Regions from separate parts of the Exiguobacterium sp. s191 genome, predicted to be linked through region 1. Evidence: predicted binding sites of a transcription regulator. Region 1 holds the regulator's gene; each other region holds the start of a gene.
The links. Region 1 encodes Rex, which represses fermentation and respiration genes when NADH is low (regulators of the CRP and FNR family bind a similar motif). Its sites were predicted from a motif close to TTGTGAAATATTTCACAA; they were not measured.

Region 2: the regulator Rex is predicted to act here: its motif matches at 1,931-1,948, upstream of adhE (bifunctional acetaldehyde-CoA/alcohol dehydrogenase).
Region 3: the regulator Rex is predicted to act here: its motif matches at 1,533-1,550, upstream of cydD (thiol reductant ABC exporter subunit CydD).

What each region holds. Positions count from the first base shown of each region.
Region 1 covers NZ_JACSNC010000001.1:2,206,863-2,209,986, forward strand. The annotation lists gene KNQ09_RS11520 (S8 family serine peptidase) at 1-256, opposite strand, end outside; tRNA gene KNQ09_RS11525 (tRNA-Ala) at 481-556, opposite strand; gene tatC (twin-arginine translocase subunit TatC) at 662-1,441, opposite strand; gene KNQ09_RS11535 (twin-arginine translocase TatA/TatE family subunit) at 1,449-1,646, opposite strand; gene KNQ09_RS11540 (redox-sensing transcriptional repressor Rex) at 1,646-2,305, opposite strand; gene KNQ09_RS11545 (ATP-binding cassette domain-containing protein) at 2,473-3,124, shown strand, end outside.
Region 2 covers NZ_JACSNC010000001.1:557,715-560,838, forward strand. The annotation lists gene KNQ09_RS02860 (Na+/H+ antiporter family protein) at 1-831, opposite strand, end outside; gene KNQ09_RS02865 (beta-class carbonic anhydrase) at 1,146-1,697, opposite strand; gene adhE (bifunctional acetaldehyde-CoA/alcohol dehydrogenase) at 2,034-3,124, shown strand, end outside.
Region 3 covers NZ_JACSNC010000002.1:41,586-44,709, reverse strand. The annotation lists gene cydD (thiol reductant ABC exporter subunit CydD) at 1-1,497, opposite strand, end outside; gene KNQ09_RS11890 (Rrf2 family transcriptional regulator) at 1,706-2,188, shown strand; gene KNQ09_RS11885 (nuclear transport factor 2 family protein) at 2,211-2,579, shown strand; gene KNQ09_RS11880 (hypothetical protein) at 2,640-2,807, opposite strand; gene ypfJ (KPN_02809 family neutral zinc metallopeptidase) at 2,891-3,124, opposite strand, start outside.

The sequences.
Region 1 (3,124 bases):
TTTCGGCATTGCTCAATGTGCTATACCGTTTGTTTTGAGCCTGGGCGATTTGAATCGCCGGTTTCTCCTCCATCTCGATGACGACACGGACTTTATCCGATTGTTTGTAGTTCTTCTCTTGCCCCGATTTCTTCAAAGAGAGCGCTTGCGGTTTTTGACCCGTTGCTTTGTCTTGCGACGACAGTGCACCTTGCGCACTGACTAGATTGGAAGACGTCATTAAGACGGCTGCCATAAGTGCAATCTTCTTCTTCATGCGTTCGTTTTCCCCTTTTCTGTAAAACCATAGTAGTACTACTGATAAAACAGTTAAACGAAAATTCTGTATATTTAGTTTAATGAATTTAATGGAAATAAACAATTTATATTTGCCTATTTTTTTAATTTATTTGTTTTACATGACATTTTATATTTTTAAGGAATTAAACTGGGAGTAAAATAAAAACTCCTCGAAGCCTCGAGGAGTTAGATGTTTGGTATTGGTGGAGACTATCGGGATCGAACCGACGACCTTTTGGCTGCCAGCCAAACGCTCTCCCAGCTGAGCTAAGCCCCCATGAATTATCTTTAGTATACGTATCACTAACTGCTTTATCAATATAAAAATAACGCTTTCATAAAAAAGAATTCCTTCCAAAAATCGTCGGAAGGAATTCACGATTCATTTATTCAATTCACGCATCAAATCCGCCTGTCGTTCAAGCTCTGCCTGTTGCTCGAGGATCAAGACTTTTTTGTACGTTCGCGCAGAAATCAAGATGCTGATCTCATAGAGAACGAACAATGGCACCGAGATCATCAAGTGTGACGTCACGTCCGGCGGTGCGATCAATGCCGCAACGACGAACAGCGCAAAGTACGCATATTTCCGATTCTTTCGCATGAAATATGGCGTCACGAGACCCAGACGTGTCAGGAACATCGTCACGACCGGCAATTGGAAAAGAAGACCGAACGGCATCGTCAACCGGATTAAGAAACTGAAGTAGTTCTCCACTCCGATGACTTGTTCGATTCCGAGCTCTTTCCCGAGATCCGTTGAGACTTCAAGCAAGAAGGGAAGCAACCAGAAATACGAGAAGGCTACGCCAGCCAAAAACAGAAAGAAGATGACCGGAATATACGTCAATGTCGCTTTTTGCTCCTTGTCATAAAGTCCTGGTCGGACGAATGCCCAGAGTTGATACATCCAGAACGGTGACGCTAAAATCAGCGCAATAATGAACGCAAGATTCAAATACAACATTAAAGGATCGGCGACGTTGAAGGCATTCAAACCGATACCGAGCTCTTTTAAGTCTGCTTGCAAGAAGCGGACGAGCGGTCGGACGAGCGGAAATGCGACAGCGAACAGGACGACGACGATGATAAGCGACCAGACGATCCGCTTTCGGAGTTCGTCAAGGTGCGACGTCATGCTTTGCTCTTGATCAACCGTCATGATTCAATCACTTCTCTTTCGGTTCGTCCTTTTTATCGTCGTCCATGATGCCGTTCGTGGCATTCTTGAACTCTTTCAATGTCTGACCAGCAGCACGTCCGAATTCTGGTAACTTCTTCGGTCCAAAGATGATCAACGCGACGACCGCGATTAATCCGATGCTCGCAGGTCCGATACCTAGTGTGAGCGGAATAAGGTTTTCCATTATGATTTCACTCCTTCAGCTGATTGCGAATAATGCTTCATGAAATAAACTAACGACTGCAACTCGATCGATAAATCAATGTGATGGACCCGGACGCTCGCTGGCACGTTCAACCGCGCTGGCGTAAAGTTCAGGATGCCTGTCACACCATACTCGACTAACTCATCCGCTACTGACTGCGCGAACTGGGATGGAACCGTCAAGATGGCAACATCGACCTGATTCGCTTCGATTTGTTCTTTCATGTCCGAAACATGATAGATTGGAACGTCATGCGTCGTTGTTCCGACCTTCTCTTCGTCCGCATCAAACGCAACGACTATCCGAGTACTATTATTCTTTAAAAAGTTATAATTTGCAAACGCTGTTCCGAGATGACCGACCCCGATTAAGGCAACATTCGTCACCTCATCTTGATTCAAGGTTTTGCGGAAAAACGTTAAGAGATGTTGAACGTTATATCCATACCCCTTCTTCCCTAATGCCCCAAAGTAGGAAAAATCGCGACGAATCGTTGCTGAATCAACCTTCACCGCCTCGCTTAACTCAGCAGAAGAGACGCGGAGCTTGCCTGAATTGTATAAACTTTGGATGAAGCGATAATATAGCGGCAACCGTTTTGCTGTCGCTTGTGGAATTTTTGTGTCTGGTCCATTCATCCTGCAGTTCCCCCTTCGGCCACATCCATCGTGGCACCCAAATCTTTGCAAAAAGCTTTCTACTCTCCTTGATTGTAAACCACTTCACATAGAGTCACAAATAATATATTCCGCAGGACCTCGCGCTTTTGTTCGTGATAGACTAAAAGGTGGAAGGATGGATGGAAATGATACTCTTACAAGTCAACCAACTCTCGAAATCATTCGGCGTCGAGCCGATTTTAGAAAATATCAAATTGGAAGTACAAGAGCGCGATCGGATTGCGCTCGTCGGACGAAACGGTGCCGGTAAATCGACCTTGCTCAAAATCATTGCTGGCGAACTCAGTCATGACTCGGGCGACATCATGAAAGGCAAGGATGTCAAAATCGGTTATCTCGCGCAAGACAGTGGTCTCGAATCGAACGAGACGATCTGGAACGAGATGCTGACCGTCTTTGAACATCTCCAAGAACAAGAACGGACATTGCGCCGGATGGAAATCGAAATGGGCATGGAGCATATCTTGAACGACCCGGTCGCTTACGATCGTCTCTTGAAGACATACGATCAAGCGCAACACGACTTCTCAGAAGCGGGTGGTTATCAGTTCGAAGCAAATATCCGCTCCGTTTTGCACGGCATGCGCTTTTATCCGGATGATTACTCGCGCCGGATTCAGACATTATCCGGTGGTCAACGGACACGGCTTGCCTTAGCAAAGATGCTCCTGCAAGCACCAGAGCTCCTCATTCTCGATGAGCCGACCAACCACCTCGATATCGATACGCTCGCGTGGCTCGAAAGTTACCTCGGTGGTTATCGTGGTGCCGTCCTGA
Region 2 (3,124 bases), 1.6 Mb from region 1:
GCGAACAAGACGAAGCAACAAGAAGAGAATCAACCCCGTCGTCGCAGCGAGAATCATTGATCCGGTCTGTAGTTGTACGATCAAGGTCGCGATGACGACGACTCCACTTAAGACAAGCTTCGTTTTCGTGATGACCGGGATTTCATAATCGTCCGGTGCGATGTCGCGCATCTCATACGTGCGCTCTTTCCGGTACGTGTACAAACCGATCAAGAGACCAACGACCATTCCGAGTGCTGGAATCGCCATCGCTTCGATGACGGAAGCTCCAGCAGTATCGAGACCATTTGCCTTCAAGTTCTTTAGTAGAATCTGGTTGAGGTAAATATCTCCGAATCCAACCGGTAAGAACATGTACGGTGTCACAAGACCGAACGTCATGATGATCGCAATCCGGCGACGGTCCATCTTCAATTGATTGAACAGACCAAGAAGCGGCGGAATGATGATTGGAATGAACGCGATGTGGATCGGCAACACGTTTTGTGAACTGATCGCAAGCAAGAGAATCGCGAACAAGATGAATCCTTTTAATTTTTTGACGGAAGCGGCACTTGCGTTACCACGCGAACGCGCAATCAAAGAGTGCGCGAGTGCATCCGGTAAGCCCGTTTTCGAGAGGGCGACAGCGAACGCACCGAGCATCGCATAGCTCAGGGCGATTTCGGCCCCGTCACCAAGACCACCGGAGAATGCTTTTGTCGTCGCAGTCAGGTCAAGACCACCGACGAGACCACCGGCAAACGCACTGATGACCATCGCGACCACGATGTGGACGCGGAAGATCGCTAAAATAAATAGTAAAAAGACGGCAAACAATACGGCGTTTATCATTCAGTAAAACCACACTTTCTTTTGTTATCACTGTACTATACTAAAGTATCTTACAGCCATGTTAGAATGCTGTCAAGAGTAAAAGTCTGACCTCGTAATCGAAAGATGAATGATACGCTTTTTAGCTCTCCACAAGAAGTTACATTCTGTTATACCCTGAAGCTTAAAGTGAGAAGCGTTTTGAACACTGAAAATGACTCATACAAAAAACGTGCCATCCTTCTCCGTTACGAGAAAATATGGCACGTTATCTTTAAATTAAGACGGAGTAGAATATCCGAGTCTATTTGCGTTTCTTCTATAGAGAGTGATCAGCAATCGACGACGTCAAGTTTACCAGTCCCTGGATCGATGACGAGTCCGTGGACATTCGTTCCTGGCGGTAGTAATGGGTGGTTCTTCACGAGGCTGACCGAGTGAGCGACGCTTTCTTGAACTGACGTGAAACCACGCAACCATTGATTCAAATCAACGCCAGATGCTTCGAGCGTGTAAAGAATCTGTTGGTCGATGCCCCGATCCTTCATCTCGTTGATCATGTGGTTAGGATCAATCGTGCTCATGCCGCAGTCGTGGTGACCGATGACGACGACTTCTTCAGCACCAAGGGCATACAACGCGACGAGAATCGAGCGCATGACGGAACCGAATGGGTGCGATAGGATAGCACCGGCATTTTTGATGATCTTCGCATCCCCGTTCTTAAGACCAAGTGCGTGCGGGAGGAGCTCCGTCAAGCGGGCATCCATACACGTCAGGATGACGACCTTTTTGTCTGGGAACTTGTCCGAGACGAACTGCTCATACTGTTTTTCGGCGACGAATCGCTCGTTGAAGGCTAGCATTTCCTGTACAACTGACATTCAAGTGTCCTCCTTTAGTGGTAGCTCTTAATATGTACCCCATATCAGAATACAAGATGATGAAACGGCTATCAAGTCAGGAAAATGCGAGGTGTGACAAATCGCACACATCTATGTACATGAAGCAAAACGATGAAAAAGAGGAATTCACAACAGTTGTAAACGCTATCAAAGGTGTGAGGGAATTCACAGGATGGTCATGCACAAAACAGGAAAAAGGGGTTATGATTGATTTGTGAAGGAAAGCACAAACTATTGAAAAACAGCTTGGCATTCCTGACATAATGGTTGGCAAATCAAACTCAGATTCGTTCCACGACAGGGAGGAAACCACTCATGGCTGTGAAAGAAAAAACAAAAACGACGGCAACGCCGGTCGAACAAGCAGTTGGACAAATCGTTGAAAAAGGGCAACGTGCATTACAAGAATTACTGACATTCGATCAAGAAAAAATCGACACGATCGTCCGGGATATGGCACTTGCCGGACTCGAACAGCACGTCGAACTCGCTCGTCTCGCAGCAGAAGAGACGGGACGCGGTGTCTTTGAAGATAAGATGATTAAAAATATGTTTGCGACAGAATACATCTACAACAGTCTACGTCATGAAAAAACAGTCGGGATTTTAGAAGAGGATGTCCAAAACGGCATCACCTATATCGCTGAACCGGTCGGTGTCGTCTGTGGTGTCACACCGGTCACGAACCCGACATCAACGACGATGTTCAAAGCATTGATTGCGATCAAGACACGCAACCCAATCGTCTTCGCGTTCCACCCGTCGGCACAACGATGTTCCGTCGAAGCAGCGAAAACACTCCGTGACGCAGCCATCAAAGCCGGGGCACCAAAAGACTGTATTCAATGGGTCGAAGAACCATCACTTGAAGCAACGAAAGTCTTGATGAACCATGAAAACATCGCCATGGTCCTTGCGACAGGTGGAGCAGGAATGGTCAAATCAGCGTATTCAACAGGTAAACCGGCACTCGGTGTTGGACCAGGGAACGTCCCTTGTTACATCGAACAGTCAGCGAAAGTCAAACGGGCAGTCAGCGATCTCGTTCTTTCAAAAACGTTTGATAACGGGATGATTTGTGCGTCTGAGCAAGCTGTCATCGTCGACCAAGAGATTTATGCGACGGTTCGTGCGGAAATGGAAGCACTCGGTTGTTACTTCTGTACACCGGAAGAAAAACAACGCCTCGAATCACTCGTCATCAAAACCGATACATGTGCCGTCAACGCGGACATCGTCGGAAAACCTGCGACATGGATCGCAGAAAAAGCCGGCATCGATGTTCCGGAAACAACGGTCATGCTCGTCGCAGAACTCGAGCACGTCGGAGCGGCAGAACCATTGTCTCATGAAAAACTCAGTCCCGTCCTCGGTGCGTACCGCGTCGCTTCCACCGAAGAAGCGTT
Region 3 (3,124 bases), on a different contig from region 1:
CGTCGGTTCATCAAAGACGATGACGTTCGGTCGTTTCAAGAACGCGCGTGCCAACGCAACGCGCTGTTTCTCGCCACCTGATAGACCACGTCCACCTTCTCCGATCACCGTGTCGATCCCTTCAGGTAACGTCGCAATCAGCTCCTCGAGCCCTGCTGCCTGCGCCGCCTCAAAGATATCTTCCGGCGTCGCTTGACGGAGTTCACCGATCGCGATGTTTTCTGCCAGCGTTCCGGCATACAGATACGGATGCTGCGAGATGTAGCTCAACTGACGGAACCAGCTCGCTTCCTCCACCTGACTGCGATTAATCCCGTTGAGCAGAATCCGTCCTTCTTTTGGATCCGCGAGTCCGGCAATCAACTGTAAGACAGTCGACTTACCGGCACCACTGCGACCAATCAATGCCACCTTTTGATACGGCTCAATCGCAAGTGTCACGTCTTGTAAGGCAAAACGTCCTTCTTGATACGTAAAATCAACTTCATCCAAAACGATTCGTGGTGGACGGTTCATCGCAAGTTCTGATTGACCAAAGGCAACAGGACGATCGTCTGCCGTTAGTTCGGCTGCAATCTGTTTCGCTGCCGCGACACTACCGCGTCCCGTATGGAAGGCAGCTCCCATCTCTTTTAAGGCAAGATAGTATTCTGGTGCCAATACGAGCATCAGGAATGCCGGAATGAAGGTGATGCTTTGGAACAGAATCAAGCGCAGACTGACTTCAAGCGCAATCATTCCCATGCTGAGCATCGAGATGAACTCAAGCATCAACGACGACAAGAAGGCGAGCTTCAAGACCGTTAACGTCGCATCCCGGAAATCAAGACTGCTTTTTTCGATGACGTCACGTTGTCGTTTCGCACGACCAAATAACTTCAAGGTCGTCAGTCCTTGCAACGTATCAAGGAACGTTCCCGAGAATGCCGTCATCTTCTCGAGTTGAGCATCGGCCCGCTTTTGCGTCATGATGCCGATGATGATGTAGAACAACGGAATGAACGGTGCCGTAATCATCATGACGAGACCGGTGATCCAGTCATAGCTGAATGCCGCGATCAAGACCATCAAGGGAACAATCGTCGTCTGGACTACTTTCGGCAAGTACTGACTGTAGTAGCTGTCCATCTCGTCTACAGCGTCGAGCAAGACACTGACCTTCTGTCCCGCTTGCCCTTGTAGCATCATCTCGACCGAACGACCCGTGTATTTCGCAACGAGCGCTTCCCGAAGCGCCTGCTTCATGTGTGCCGATAACGTCGTACCGAGACGACCGTTCCAATACGTCACGGCGACCCGGAGCAACAGCATCCCGAGGACGACGAGCAGTAACGGAATGACGGCTTCAAACGGTTTTTCCTTCAAGAAAATCCGATCGACCGTCAACACGATACCATACGATTGACCGACGACCGCAACCCCCATCAGGAAAGCTGCAATAATGAATTGAATGAGAATACTGCGTGGAATCTCGACGATTCCTTTTAATGGATTCATATACAAACGTCCTTTCACAAAGTGTGAACGACTTTTAGTGAATATTTTCACATATCGTACATTCAGTATACCGAATCCGGAACGGGGATGCCATGCAGATGCTGTCGAAAAGGTGTGACGGTTTTGTGAGAGCATATGACTCGACAATTCTTTCGAATAAAACTATTATGGATATACATTATCCACGTTTAACGAAAGGGGATTTCTCATGCAAATGAAAACCGGGGTCGAGCAATCCGTCTACGCGATGTTGCTCTTGACCTTCCTTCCGGATCGCGCTGTGTTGCCCGGTGAATTCATCAGCCAGCAACTTGGTGCCTCGCCGACTTATTTCCAAAAGCTCTTACGAAAACTCGTCCAGGCGGATCTGTTGTATTCCGTACAGGGTGTCAAAGGCGGCTTTCGTTTACGGCGTCCGGCAGACGAAATTCAAATCTTTGACGTCTATCAAGCGATCGAGGGCAAGCAGACGTTGTATGCGTCAAGCGGTGTCTTCGAGGATTTGATGGGAATTCAGGAACAGGAAATCGGTCTACTCTCGAATCTGATGACAGAGGCGGAAGAGGCGTGGCAATCGACGTTGAAGCGCGAATCGATCGGCTCGATCCGTCAAGCGATTGATGCCTCCTGTCCACCGGAGCATTTAGAACGATTGCATGCGTTAATCACAGACCGGATGATGACACTTTAATGTACAGAAAGAGGTTTTTACTATGGTATTGAATCGTTATTTCGACTTATTCGACGCGTCACGCACAGACGCACATGCTTTCGAGGATCTCGTTTCCTTATTCACGACAGACATCACGTTCGTCTTGAACGGACAACCAAAGCACGGCATCGACGCCTGGAAACAGTTCGTCCGTCATGTGTTTACGGCGAATCAAGACATTAAGCACATGTATGCAGGCTGGGAAGAAACAACACCAGGAACATATGAAACACGCTGGGCAGTTTGCGGAAAACGGGCAGACGGTAGTGTCTTCACGCAAGACGGAAAAGATATCGCACGTCTCGATGAAAACGGACGGATCGCTTACCTGGAGAACGTTCCAGATGATCCGACGATGTTCCGTTCATAAGATGGCTTTTAAATACAAAAAACCTGTGTTCCGCGTAAGCAGAACACAGGTTTTTTGTATTTAGCGCTTCAGTACGAGCCGTTTCAACAAATAGCCCGTGATGACAAGTAATGATGCAATCGCGATATAGACCATGTAGACCAACAAGTCTGGCGCAAATCGTGACACGATGTACGTCAATACGACGACAGCCGTATACAGCAATAAAAATAGACTGATCTGCTTCAACTTCGACACTCTCCTTTGAATCCTTCCCTCTTCTTTACGGAAACGACTGGAAGATGTTTCAAAAGGACTGTCGTTGCTCTGTCTTATAGATTCTTCGCTTTGAATGTGTCTCCACCTTCGATCGTGCCGTTATCAAAGCCTTTTTGGAACCAACGCTCCCGTTGCGCCGATGTGCCGTGAGTGAAACTTTCCGGTACGACATATCCTTGTCCTTTCTCTTGTAACGTATCATCTCCGACAGCATTCGCTGCCGTCAACGCTTCTTCGAGATCGCCTTCTTCGAGCAAGTTTTCTCCTTGCGCATGATGCGCCCAGAC